Regions from separate parts of the Roseibium sp. AS2 genome, predicted to be linked through region 2. Evidence: riboswitches for the same ligand, from Rfam matches in the RefSeq annotation. Region 2 holds a riboswitch; each other region holds the start of a gene.
The links. Region 2 has a riboswitch for cobalamin ahead of WNZ15_RS07320 (DUF1636 domain-containing protein). Riboswitches for the same ligand answer to the same signal wherever they lie in the genome.
Positions count from the first base shown of each region.

Region 1: it holds a riboswitch for cobalamin, as region 2 does, so the genes downstream of both, cobU (bifunctional adenosylcobinamide kinase/adenosylcobinamide-phosphate guanylyltransferase) here and WNZ15_RS07320 (DUF1636 domain-containing protein) in region 2, are expected to answer to the same signal.
Region 3: it holds a riboswitch for cobalamin, as region 2 does, so the genes downstream of both, WNZ15_RS12345 (CbtB domain-containing protein) here and WNZ15_RS07320 (DUF1636 domain-containing protein) in region 2, are expected to answer to the same signal.

Region 1 is NZ_JBBMQN010000007.1:201,124-204,992, reverse strand. Features, by position in the region: gene WNZ15_RS20445 (SDR family NAD(P)-dependent oxidoreductase) at 1-105, shown strand, start outside; partial or broken gene WNZ15_RS20440 (transposase) at 290-460, shown strand; gene WNZ15_RS20435 (hypothetical protein) at 560-1,099, shown strand; tRNA gene WNZ15_RS20430 (tRNA-Asn) at 1,599-1,674, opposite strand; cobalamin riboswitch at 2,043-2,245, shown strand; gene cobU (bifunctional adenosylcobinamide kinase/adenosylcobinamide-phosphate guanylyltransferase) at 2,278-2,829, shown strand; gene cobW (cobalamin biosynthesis protein CobW) at 2,826-3,869, shown strand, end outside.
Region 2 is NZ_JBBMQN010000002.1:502,346-506,214, forward strand. Features, by position in the region: gene WNZ15_RS07315 (S9 family peptidase) at 1-2,080, opposite strand, end outside; cobalamin riboswitch at 2,207-2,421, shown strand; gene WNZ15_RS07320 (DUF1636 domain-containing protein) at 2,782-3,186, shown strand; gene WNZ15_RS07325 (ABC transporter ATP-binding protein) at 3,183-3,869, shown strand, end outside.
Region 3 is NZ_JBBMQN010000004.1:83,546-87,414, forward strand. Features, by position in the region: gene WNZ15_RS12330 (DUF1636 family protein) at 1-71, shown strand, start outside; gene WNZ15_RS12335 (hypothetical protein) at 68-595, opposite strand; gene WNZ15_RS12340 (CbtA family protein) at 676-1,374, opposite strand; gene WNZ15_RS12345 (CbtB domain-containing protein) at 1,376-1,546, opposite strand; cobalamin riboswitch at 1,581-1,806, opposite strand; gene polA (DNA polymerase I) at 1,958-3,869, shown strand, end outside.

The DNA of each region.
Region 1 (3,869 bases), on a different contig from region 2:
CAGCCGGCCGACATCGCCAAGGTCGTGGCATTCCTCGTATCCGACGATGCGGGTTGGATGACCGGCCAATGCGTCAATGTGGATGCCGGGATGATCAGGCTTTAACGATCGCGCTTGGCATTAAAGTTACATTTATGCAGGACATCATGAATCTATGAGTTTCCATGATTCGGAGGAAATGGATGACGGGTGTATCGGTCGAGACAACGCTTGAACTTTGGGCGTATGGACTTGCCCGGAAAAAAGGGGAGGGCCTTTCTAATCGCGCTGGAGGCGACAGGAGGACTCTATGGGCAAACGTGAGAGATGGACACTCACCGACGTGTTCAAGCAGGAAGCAGTTCGGCTGACAGAAACCAGTGGGCGCATGATCGCCCAGGTTGCCGAAGAATTGGGACTTGGGCTTTCGGCCCTGACACGCTGGACGTGGCGGTACTGGGAAATCGGTCTGCTGGCCGGCCCTATTCTCTGATTGCCGCGGTCCGGCGGTGCGCCGGTCAGCGGCAGGTCTCGTTCGGAATCGTGAGTCGTCAATTCGCAGTCATCCTCGAGAACCCTTATGAACGGGATCTCCGTATTCAGGAAAACCTTCCTGCCACTGATATTGACGATTTCGGATGGTCTGGTACCGAACTCGGCGCGGATCCACACGATCGCCCTTGCTTCCGCGTTCAAGTCATCGAACTCCCCTTGGAGCCAGTATCTCGTTCTGGACATGGTCCGCGGTGAAAGTCGGCCGTTTGCTATCCCTGGCTCCAGCAAACCTGAGATCCGCGAAGATAGGTTCCAGTTTCAACTGGTACTTCAGATCGATATCCTTCAGCATCTTGGCGAGAAAGCCGATGCTCTTGTTCGCTGTCGCCAGGTTCAGATCGTTTTTCAGAACATGATCTTCTCACCAGTCCCGGTATCTGTTGGCATCCGTCCGGGTCACCTGCTCAAGCGATTTGTCCCCGATCAACTCGATGAAATACTGAATGGCGCGCTTTCTTGGATTCCGCCATTTCCGCATCTGGTTGTCCGACTTCTTTTTCTTGATCAGAGACGCTTTGTGGACTCCTTCATACTCGGTCATCAGCGTGGACAGTCGGAGCGCTGACCGGTCCTCGCCGCCCATGACAGAGGACACTTCCTGACTATCGTCGGCGCCGCGCCGTGAAACCAGGAGGTCAATACGTTTCATGATTTCATCGATGGGCCCGGCGGCGATCTCCGCATTGGTGAGATAAGGCAGCTGGAGAGCCCGGGCACGTTTCTGGGCAGCGTCGAATCGTTCTTTCGCGTCGTCGGCCCGGCCTTGCTCCTGAAGCTTCCAGTCCTGAACTCAGTTCCAGGATGGCCTCTTTTGCGCGCAACGCTCCGGGGTCGTGCGCAACGAGAATGCCTGTCGAGAGCCGATCTCTTTTTTCGAAGTGTGCATACGCCTTCTGGACCCGTTTTCTGAGGTACCAGACACCGTCCCTGTTATGTGGTTTCGGCGATCGTGCCTGTCCCGAATCCGCCCGCTTTGTGTAGCAGTTTTGGCGGATTTCTTACGCGGAATTCAAGCGCTGCTGTGGCGCTAGGCAGATTTTTGCGGTTATTAAGGTGGGTGGTGATGGCTCCCCAGGCCGGACTCGAACCAGCGACCCAGCGATTAACAGTCGCTTGCTCTACCAACTGAGCTACTGGGGATCACCACGTACGGGGCCTGCGATTTGCCGCTCCGTCGATGGAGAAGCGTATATCAAAGGCGTGATCCGTTTGCCAAGCCCCAGATCAGGTTTTTTTCATCAAGCCGTCATTTTTTTATTGCGAGTGTGGAAAACCGAATATTTTTCAGGCGCCTAGGTGCGCGGACCAGGGTGCAAAACCGGTTGGTTCGACCCTTCGGGCAAAGCGGAGCGGGATGTGTCTGCCGGTCACATGAAACGGGAAAAGGCGGCATCTGGAGGCGCGGCTGGTCACGAAATGGCAGACGCGAATGTTTTCGTGACGCTTGTGCCCGGCCCCAGATCCGTTTAGGAAGATTCCGACGGTTCCGGACAGGGCCTGAGCTTCCGTGTTCTTCAGAACGTGGTGGTCTGGCGCGTTGTCCGGATGAAACGGGAATCCGGTGCGGGCATGACATGCCCTGAGCCGGAGCTGCCCCCGCAACTGTGAGCGGTGAGCGGCTGCACGAAAACCACTGGTCTGCGGGCCGGGAAGGGGTGCAGCGCGCGTTGAGCCGCAAGCCAGGAGACCGGCCGTCGAACACGCAACCTCTAACGCTGTCGGGCGGACGGCCGGGAAACGGAATTGACGGATAACAGCGGCCCCAGGGCCATCCTCGTGACTGGCGGCGCCCGGTCCGGCAAGAGCCGGTTCGCGGAAAAGCTCGCCGAAGACAGCGGTCTTCAGAAGGTTTATCTTGCCACCGGCGCAGCGCACGACGGTGAGATGAGTGAGCGCATCGCACTTCACCGGAACCGCCGCGACGGTTCCTGGCAAACAGTCGAGGAGCCGCTGGACCTGTGCGCGGCACTCCGGCGCGAATGCAGCCCGGGCCGGGTGGTACTCGTCGACTGCCTGACCCTGTGGCTCTCCAATCTCCTGTTCGCCGACAAGGACATCGCCGCCGAGACCAACGGTCTTTGCCATGCACTGTCTGCACTTCCAGGTTCCTGCATCTTTGTTTCCAACGAGGTCGGCATGGGCATCGTGCCGGAGAATCGCCTGTCCAGGACGTTCCGAGATGCGCAAGGCCGGCTCAATCAGGATATGGCGCAGGCTTGCGGCAAGGTCGTCTTCGTGGCCGCCGGTCTGCCGTTCCTTCTGAAACCCAGTTCACAAGCGGAAATCAGATTATGACAAATGCGTCCTCGCAGCCGGGGCAGAAAATCCCGGCAACGATCGTCACCGGGTTTCTCGGTGCCGGAAAAACCACGCTGATCCGCAACCTGCTCACCAACGCCAACGGCAAGCGGATTGCGCTGATCGTCAATGAGTTCGGCGACATGGGCTTCGACGGTTCGTTGATGAACGGATGTGCGGATCCCGATTGTGCCGCCGAGGAAGTGGTCGAACTGACCAATGGCTGCATCTGCTGCACGGTCGCCGAGGATTTCCTGCCGACCATGGAAATGCTGCTGGCCCGCGACACGCCACCGGAGCACATCGTCATCGAGACGTCCGGCCTGGCGCTGCCGCAACCGCTGGTGCGCGCCTTTTCCTGGCCGAGCGTCAAGCAGAGAGTGACCGTGGACGGCGTGGTCACGGTCCTGGACGCGGCTGCGCTGGCCGAGGGCCGGATCGCGCTCGACGAGGAAGCGCTTGCCGCCCAGCGCGCTGCCGACGAGGCGCTCGATCATGACAGCCCGGTCGAGGAGCTGTTTGAAGATCAGCTCCGCTGTGCGGATCTGGTTGTTCTGAACAAGGCCGATCTGGTTTCCGCCGATGCCCTGCAAAAGGTCCAGGACCGTATCAAGGCCGATGTCCGCCCGGCGGTCCACATCGTCTCGTCCGAAAAGGGCACCTTGCCCATTGAGGTTCTGCTTGGCCGGGGCTCGGCCGCAGAGGACGACATGGCGGCCCGGCACGAGCATCATCACCACGACGATGCCCATGACCATGATGACCATGATCACCACGACCACGACGACCATCACCATGACCATCATCATCATGACGATTTCGAAAGCCATGTGCTTGAGGTCGGGGCCTTCGGCAGCCTTAAGGAAGCCGAAGCGAAGGTGTTCGAGGCGATGGCGCTGAAGGGTGTGCTCAGGATCAAGGGGTCTGTGCGGATCACGGGCAAGGCGGCACCGGCCATGGTGCAGGCGGTCGGTCCGCGCGTCGAGACCTGGTTCGCCGCCGGGGCGGAGAGCGCCGGCAAGCTGGTGGTCATCGGC
Region 2 (3,869 bases):
TGCCGGCGACCATCAGTGCGAAGGACTGATTGAGGGCGACTTCCTTCAGCCGGTCGAAACGGCCCGAGGCGCCGCCGTGTCCGGCCTCCATGTTGGTCTTCAGCAACACAAGGCTGTCGCCGATCTGGGTGGCGCGCAGTTTTGCGACCCACTTTGCCGGCTCCCAGTAGGTCACGCGCGGATCGGTAAGGCCGGCGACGGCAAAGATCGCGGGATAGGCTTTCGCCGTCACATTGTCGTAGGGCGAATAGGACGCAATGTATTCATACGCGGCCTTGTCCGTGATCGGGTTGCCCCATTCGGGCCATTCCGGCGGTGTCAGCGGCAGCGTGTCGTCGAGCATGGTGGAGAGAACGTCGACAAAGGGAACCTCGGCGATCAGACCGCCGAATTTCTCCGGCGCGAGATTGGCAATGGCCCCCATCAGCATGCCGCCGGCGGAGCCGCCATGGGCGACGATCTTGTCGTGTGAGGAGAGCTTTTCCGCGACAAGGTGATCTGCGGCGGCAATGAAGTCCGTGAAGGTGTTCTTCTTGTGCTCCCGGCGGCCGTCCTTGTACCAGCGAAAGCCCTTGTCCTTGCCGCCACGGATATGGGCAATCGCATAGACGAAACCCCGGTCGACCAGGGACAGGGCGTTGGTGTTGAAGCTGGCCGGCACCGTGATGCCATAAGAGCCGTAGCCGTAAAGCAGCAGGGGGGCGGACCCGTCCAGCTCGGTGTCCTTGTGATAGAGGATCGACACAGGCACGGTTTCCCCGTCCGCGGCAGGGGCCATCAGGCGGCGGGTGACATAGTCCGAGACCTTGTGGCCGGACGGCACTTCCTGTTCCTTTTTCAAGACCCGTTCGCGGGTGTCGACGTTGTAGTCGTAGGTCCGAGACGGCGTCGTCATCGAGGAATAGGAAAACCGGATGGTCGAGGTGTCGAACTCGTAGCCGCCCCCCATGCCGAGGGAATAGGCTTCCTCGTCGAAGGCGATCTCGTGTTCGATATTGTCGGCCAGCCGGCGGATCACGATCCGGGGCAGGCCGTCCTCGCGCTCCAGGCGGGTCATGAAGGTCTTGTAGACACAGTGGGACAGGACCAGGCAGCCAGGCTTGTGCGGCACGAGGTCGGTCCAGTTGTCGCGTCCGGGACTGGCCTTCGGCGCGGTGACGATCTTGAAGTCTTCCGCATCGTCCGCGTTGGTGAGGATGTAGAAGGTGTCGCCGTGATCGTCGATGGAATACTCGATGCCGGTCTCGCGCGGGGCGATTTGCACCGGCTCGGCAGTCGGGTCGTTCGCGGGGATCGTCCAGACCTCGGACGTTTCATGGTCGTGAATGTCGATGACGATGGTGTCGCCGGACTGGGTCTTGCCGACCCCCATGAAGAACCCGGCGTCCTGTTCCTCGAAGACCAGCTGATCCGTGGACGGGTCGGTGCCGATCTCGTGACGGAACAGTTTCGACGGCCGGTGATTGTCATCAAGGCGGATGTAGAAAACATATCGGCTGTCGGCGGAAAAGACGCCGCCGCCGCCGGTGTCCTCGATGCGGTCGCTCAGGTCCTTGCCGGTGTCGATGTCGCGGACCTGTAGCGTATAGAATTCCGAACCCTTGTCGTCATAGGCCCAGGCGAGCAGCTTGTGATCGGGCGACTGGCCGGCGCCACCCAGCTTGAAATAGGCCTTGCCCTCGGCTTCCCTGTCGCCGTGCAGCAGGAGCGTTTCCTTGCCGCCGTCGCGGGGCGTGCGGAAGAAGATCGGTTGCTGGCCGCCGGTCTCGTATTTCAGGCCGTAGGCATAGGCGCCGTCCGGTGAGGGCACCGAACTGTCGTCTTCCTTGATGCGGCCGCGCATCTCCGCAAAGAGCTGTTCCTGCAGATCCTTCGTGTGCGCCATCCGCGCATCCTGATAGGCGTTCTCGGCATCGAGGTAGGCTTCGATGTCATCGGCCAAAGCTGCGCGGCCGTCGCGCATGACCTCCTGCCAGTTGTCGGCGCGCAGCCAGGCGTAGTCGTCCTGGCGCTCGATGCCGTGGGTCTTGAGGGTGGCGGGGCGCGCTTCGGCGCGCGGGGAAAGTGAGTTTTTTGTCATGGCTCCGCAGGTAGGAGTTTTGACCCGGGAAGGCAAGAGGACAGTGTTGCCAAGAGGACCAGGCGGACGGTACGACGGCGACATGCCTGAACGCAATCCTCGCGCATTGACAGGCACGGGGCAATTCGCCACAAAGATCGACATGGTTTCCGAATCCGGCGTCCCCGGATCGGGATTAAAAGGGAACACGGTGCGGCGTAGCCATCAGGCACCAAAACCGTGACTGCCCCCGCAACTGTGAGCGGTGAGCGAACCTGGAAACGCCACTGGGGAGACCCGGGAAGGACCAGGAAAGCGTCGACCCGCAAGTCAGGAGACCTGCCATTTCATCTTCAACTTCAACCCGGGCGGGGTGTCCCGGAGGAGCGAGTGACATGGCCTATCAGCCCGCGCTGACACAGATTGACATTCGGTTTCCTGCCGCCCCGCATCTTCGCGGAGGGCGACATGTACCGGACACACACGACATATCCTTCAATCCGATCCCTAATCGCGACGGCTGCTAGCCGTCTTGGCAATCGCGCGGCCAGGGCAATGTGCCCGAACGGCGGTGCCAACGGCCTTGCGCATTATGACAGTTGTAATGTAATAACATTACGAATCTCTGCCACGGACACCCGTGTGCCGGAGGCGCGCAGGTGCGCGGTGCCGGATATCCCGGTGCCGGGCCGTCATGGAAGAACCGGCAGGGGCACAGACTGATGACCACCGACAAACACAGGATCTTCGTGTGCACATCATGCCGTCACAAGGGCGGCGATTGCCGTCCCGGTCATGACCTCATCGCGAAACTTCAGGAAGCACTGAAGGGGGCGGCGCCTCTGGTCGCGGACGGCTTCGAAGTGTCCGGGATCGCCTGCATGGCCGGATGCTCAAGGCCCTGCACGGTGGCCTATCGGGCAAACGAGAAGGCGACCTACCTGTTCGGGGACATCGATCCCCAGACGGATATCGACGACCTCGTGGCCTTCGCCGAACAATACCGTTTCCTGGATGATGGCTGGTGCACGTCCGGGGACCGGCCCGGCAAACTGCGCCGGACCGCGCTTGCCCGCATTCCCGCGGCGATGATCGCGACGGAAACCGAGATGGCGGACCCGTCATGAGCGGCTGTCATTTGTCTGTGCGCGGTGTCAGCTGGCAACCGGGTCGGGGCGATCCGCTCCTCAACCGGGTCAGTTTCGAGCTCGAAAGGGGCGAAGTCCTGGGGATCGCCGGCGCCAACGGGGCGGGAAAATCGACCCTGTTGCGCCTGCTGTACCGGTTTCACAGGCCGGTGGAGGGGACCGTCTGTCTGGACGGACACGATATCTGGTCCTTGTCGGCGCGTGAGGCCGCGCGCAAGGTTGCTGCCGTTTTGCAGGAACAGCCCACCGACTTCGCCCTGTCGGTACGCGAAATTGTGGCCCTTGGCCGCAGACCGCACGGCGCCGGATTTTCCCGCGGCGGGCGGCGGGACGCCGACATAGTCGAGGGGGCTCTGGAGCGCATGGGCCTTGCCGATCTGGCGGGGCGGTCCATGGGGACCCTGTCCGGCGGTGAGCGGCAAAGGGTGATGGTTGCACGGGCTCTCGCACAGGAGCCGCAACTGCTCATTCTGGATGAGCCGACAAATCACCTCGACATCCGTCATCAGCTCGAAATCGTGGCCCTGCTTGCCGGTCTTGACATAACAGTCGTCACCAGCCTGCATGACCTCAATCTGGCAGCGCAGGTCTGCGACCGGATCTTGCTCCTGCACCGGGGCATTCAGGTCGCCCACGGCAGGCCGGACGAGGTCCTGACATCA
Region 3 (3,869 bases), on a different contig from region 2:
AGGATGCCCGGCCCTGCGGACGCCTGCGCCTGTGTCTCAGGGCAAGGATACCGGCACTTGGCGCCGGTTAGGGCACACGCACCTTCAAGGACGCCTTGAGCGGCTTGTCGCCGACGGCGAGCATCTTGTGATCGTTGGTGTTCAGTGTCACCTCAACCACCACTTCGCCTTCAGGCAGCGCCGGCAGATGCAGCCAGGGACCATAGTGCCGGGCGACCTTCTCGCCGTTGACATAGACATGGGCGTGGCCCTCTCCGGGAACATGCTCCTGGCTGGCGTGTTCGGGCGCGAAGGTGAAGTTTTCCGTCATGATGTGGAGATTGAAGCCGCTCGCCGGATCCGGCGTGACGGCTATTTTCACGGACGGAGCACCGGGCCCCGCCGGCACGGACACAAGCTCGTCGTGGGTGTGGCCGGAAATGTCGTGCCCGGAATGGCCATCAGGCCGGTGTGCGGCGGGCGCATGGGCCTGGTGCGCGGTCGGGTCGCCATGATCGTGTCCGTCGAACGTGACGCCGTAGCCGGCGGCGGTGACAAAGCCGATGCCGCCCCCGAAAATCAGACCGATGACGAAGAGTGCAAGAGACCGTTCCATTCGAATTCCAGTTGTTCAGCCGAAAAGACAACGGGCGGAACGTGACGTCCCGCCCGACCGGTATTCAGTCGCATTTGCGGTCAGGCCGGCTGCGCCGCTTCTGCCCGTACGCCTTCGCGCTGCCAGAAATAGCCGGTGAAACAGCCGAGCAGCAGCCAGGCCGCCATGCCGACGCCAAGGGCACGGCTGGCGAACAGGGCACCGATCTCGGTCGGCACCGGTCCTGTGAACGCCTCCGGCTCGGGTGCGCCGATGACATGGGGAACCAGCAGCAGGACCGCCGCCGTGCCCCAGGCCAGCCAGTTGCGGCCGAAGGCGATCAGCCACAGACCGGCTCCGGCCGTGGCGACCGTGGTCCACCACCAGATCTGGCGCGCGCCGACATCGGCCGCCGCCACCCCCGGCACTTCCGGGGCAAGCGTGAAGCCCGGCGCGAAATGGAACGTCACGAAGCCGGCAAGACCCCAGATCAGTCCCGTCCGCGCCGTGATGCTTGCACCGCGCATTTCCGCGATTGCCATGCCGGCGATGAGGATGAAGGCATATCCGGTATAGGTCAGCATGGTGAAGACGATGCTCAGGCCATCTCGGACCGCATCGAAACCGCCGACGTCCTGATGGGCGCTGACCGCCGCGGCGCCGAAATGCACCAGTTCCCCGGTTTCATAAAGTTCCGCGTGAAGCAGGACCGGCTGCACGAAATAAAGCTGAAGCAGGGCCGCAATCAGACCTGCCGCAGCGCCAGCGAACAGGCCGCTGACGAGAATTCGCGTGAGCATTTTAGTGGCACGGAAATCCGGTGGCATGGCGGACATCATGTGCCGCATCATGCAGGGCACCGGCCTGTACATGGCCCGTGATCGAGATGATCGCCACGCCCAGCACCACGGCGAAGGCAAGCGGTACGATCCTGGCGATAGACAGGTTTGATTTGTATGTCTGTGTCGTCATTTTATTGTCCTCGTTGCCGTCACACCCGACGGCCGGGTTGGAGTCGATGCTTGGCAGGTCTCCTGGCTCGCGGGTCGTTGCGCTTGACCGGGCCTTCCCTGCAGGTGCCTGCAAGTGGCATGTCCGGCCGGCGCTCTCCGCATACAGTCGCGGGGGCGGCTTCGGCATCCGGAGCCCTGATTGGGTCCACCGTGTCCGAATTCCCTGTTCGTTTCCCGGCACTTTGTGCCGAACGGAAAACCAAGCCCGGGCATAATGGCCTATTTATTTTTTCCGCGAAAGCACAAATCCGACATTTCGGTGTTTTGCTCTAGCGGTCCGGCAGGTCCGGAAACGATTGGCTGTCGCGATAGGCGTGCGCCATTCGGGATTTCTCAACTTTAGGACTTTTCTCCGGAGCGGGCTGCGGGCATGATCCGCGCCATGTCGACGCAAGTAACCGCCCCCGCCCTCACCGCCGACGACCACCTCATTCTGGTCGACGGTTCCACCTTCATTTTCCGCGCCTACCACGCGCTGCCGCCGCTGACGCGCAAGCCGGACGGCCTGCCGGTCGGCGCGGTTTCCGGCTTCTGCAACATGCTGTGGAAGCTGCTGCAGGAGGGTCTGACCCCGGAAAAGGGCGACGAGCCGACCCATTTCGCCGTGATCTTCGATCATTCGGCGCAGACGTTCCGAAACGAGATCTATCCGGAATACAAGGCCCACAGGCCCGATCCGCCGGAGGACCTGGTGCCGCAGTTCGGACTGATCCGCGAAGCGACCCGGGCCTTTTCCGTCCATTGCATCGAGCAGGCGGGCTTCGAGGCCGACGACCTGATCGCGACCTATGCGCGCGACGCTGCGGCGCAGGGCGCACGCGTCACCATCGTCTCCGGCGACAAGGACCTGATGCAGCTGATCGGCCCGAAGGTCGGCATGATCGACACCATGAAGAACAAGATCTTCGGCGAGGCGGAGGTGTTCGAGAAATTCGGCGTCGGCCCGGACAAGGTCATCGAGGTGCAGTCGCTGGCCGGCGACAGCGTCGACAACGTGCCGGGCGTGCCCGGGATCGGTCTGAAAACCGCGGCACTCCTGATCAACGAGTTCGGCGATCTGGAGGCCCTGCTTGAGCAGGCCGGCACCATCAAGCAGACCAAGCGGCGCGAGAACCTGATTGAATTCGCCGACCAGGCCCGGATTTCGCGGCAGCTTGTCACCCTGAAGCAGGACGTGCCGGTGGAACTGCCCGCCGCGGCGCTCTCGGTGCGGGACCTCGACGGTCCCAAGGCGGTCGGTTTTCTCAAGACCATGGGGTTCAGCACCCTGACCAAGCGGGTGGCCGAAGCCACCGGCGCCGATGCCGCAAGCGTCGAGCCGGCTGTCTTCGAGGTTCCCGGCTGGGACGTGCCGGACCACAAGGGCCGGATCCTGGAGCACGCGGACAGCGGCGCGGGTCCGAATGCCGCAGCGGACACAGCCCCCGGCAAGGACGGCCTGATGGTGCCGCGGAGCGTGGCCGACGCCCGTGCCGAGACCATCCGGGCGATCCCGGTCGATTCCAGCGCCTATGAAACCGTCACCAGTGCCGAGCGGCTGAAGGAATGGTGCGCGGCGGCGTTCGAGACGGGCTATGTCGCCTTCGACACGGAAACGACCTCGCTGGACGCCATGCAGGCGGATCTGGTCGGCCTGTCGCTGTCGACGGAGCCCGGCAAGGCCTGTTACGTGCCGCTGGGCCATGTCGACGGCGAGGGCGACCTTCTGGGCGGTGGCGGCCTCGTTGCGGGCCAGATCCCGTTGAGCGACGCGCTGGAGATCCTGAAACCAATGCTGGAGGACCGGTCGGTCCTCAAGATCGCGCAGAACCTCAAATACGACTGGCTGGTGATGACCCGCTACGGCGTCGACATCACGCCCTACGACGACACCATGCTGCTGTCCTATACGCTCGACGCCGGCAAGGGCGGCAACGGCATGGACGAGCTTTCGGAGCGCTGGCTCGACCACAAGCCGATCCCGTTCAAGGAGATCTGCGGCTCCGGCAAGTCGATGATCACCTTCGACAAGGTGCCGGTCGACAAGGCGACCGCCTATGCCGCCGAGGATGCCGACGTCACCCTGCGCCTGTGGCTGATCCTGAAGCCACGGCTGGCCAGCGAGCATATGGCGACGGTCTACGAGACCCTGGAACGGCCGATGGTGCCGGTGCTGGCGCGCATGGAAAAGCGCGGCATTTCCGTCGACCGGCAGATGCTGTCGCGGCTGTCGGGCGATTTCGCGCAAGGCATGGCCGCGCGGGAAGCCGAGATCTACGACCTCGCAGAGCAAAGCTTCAACA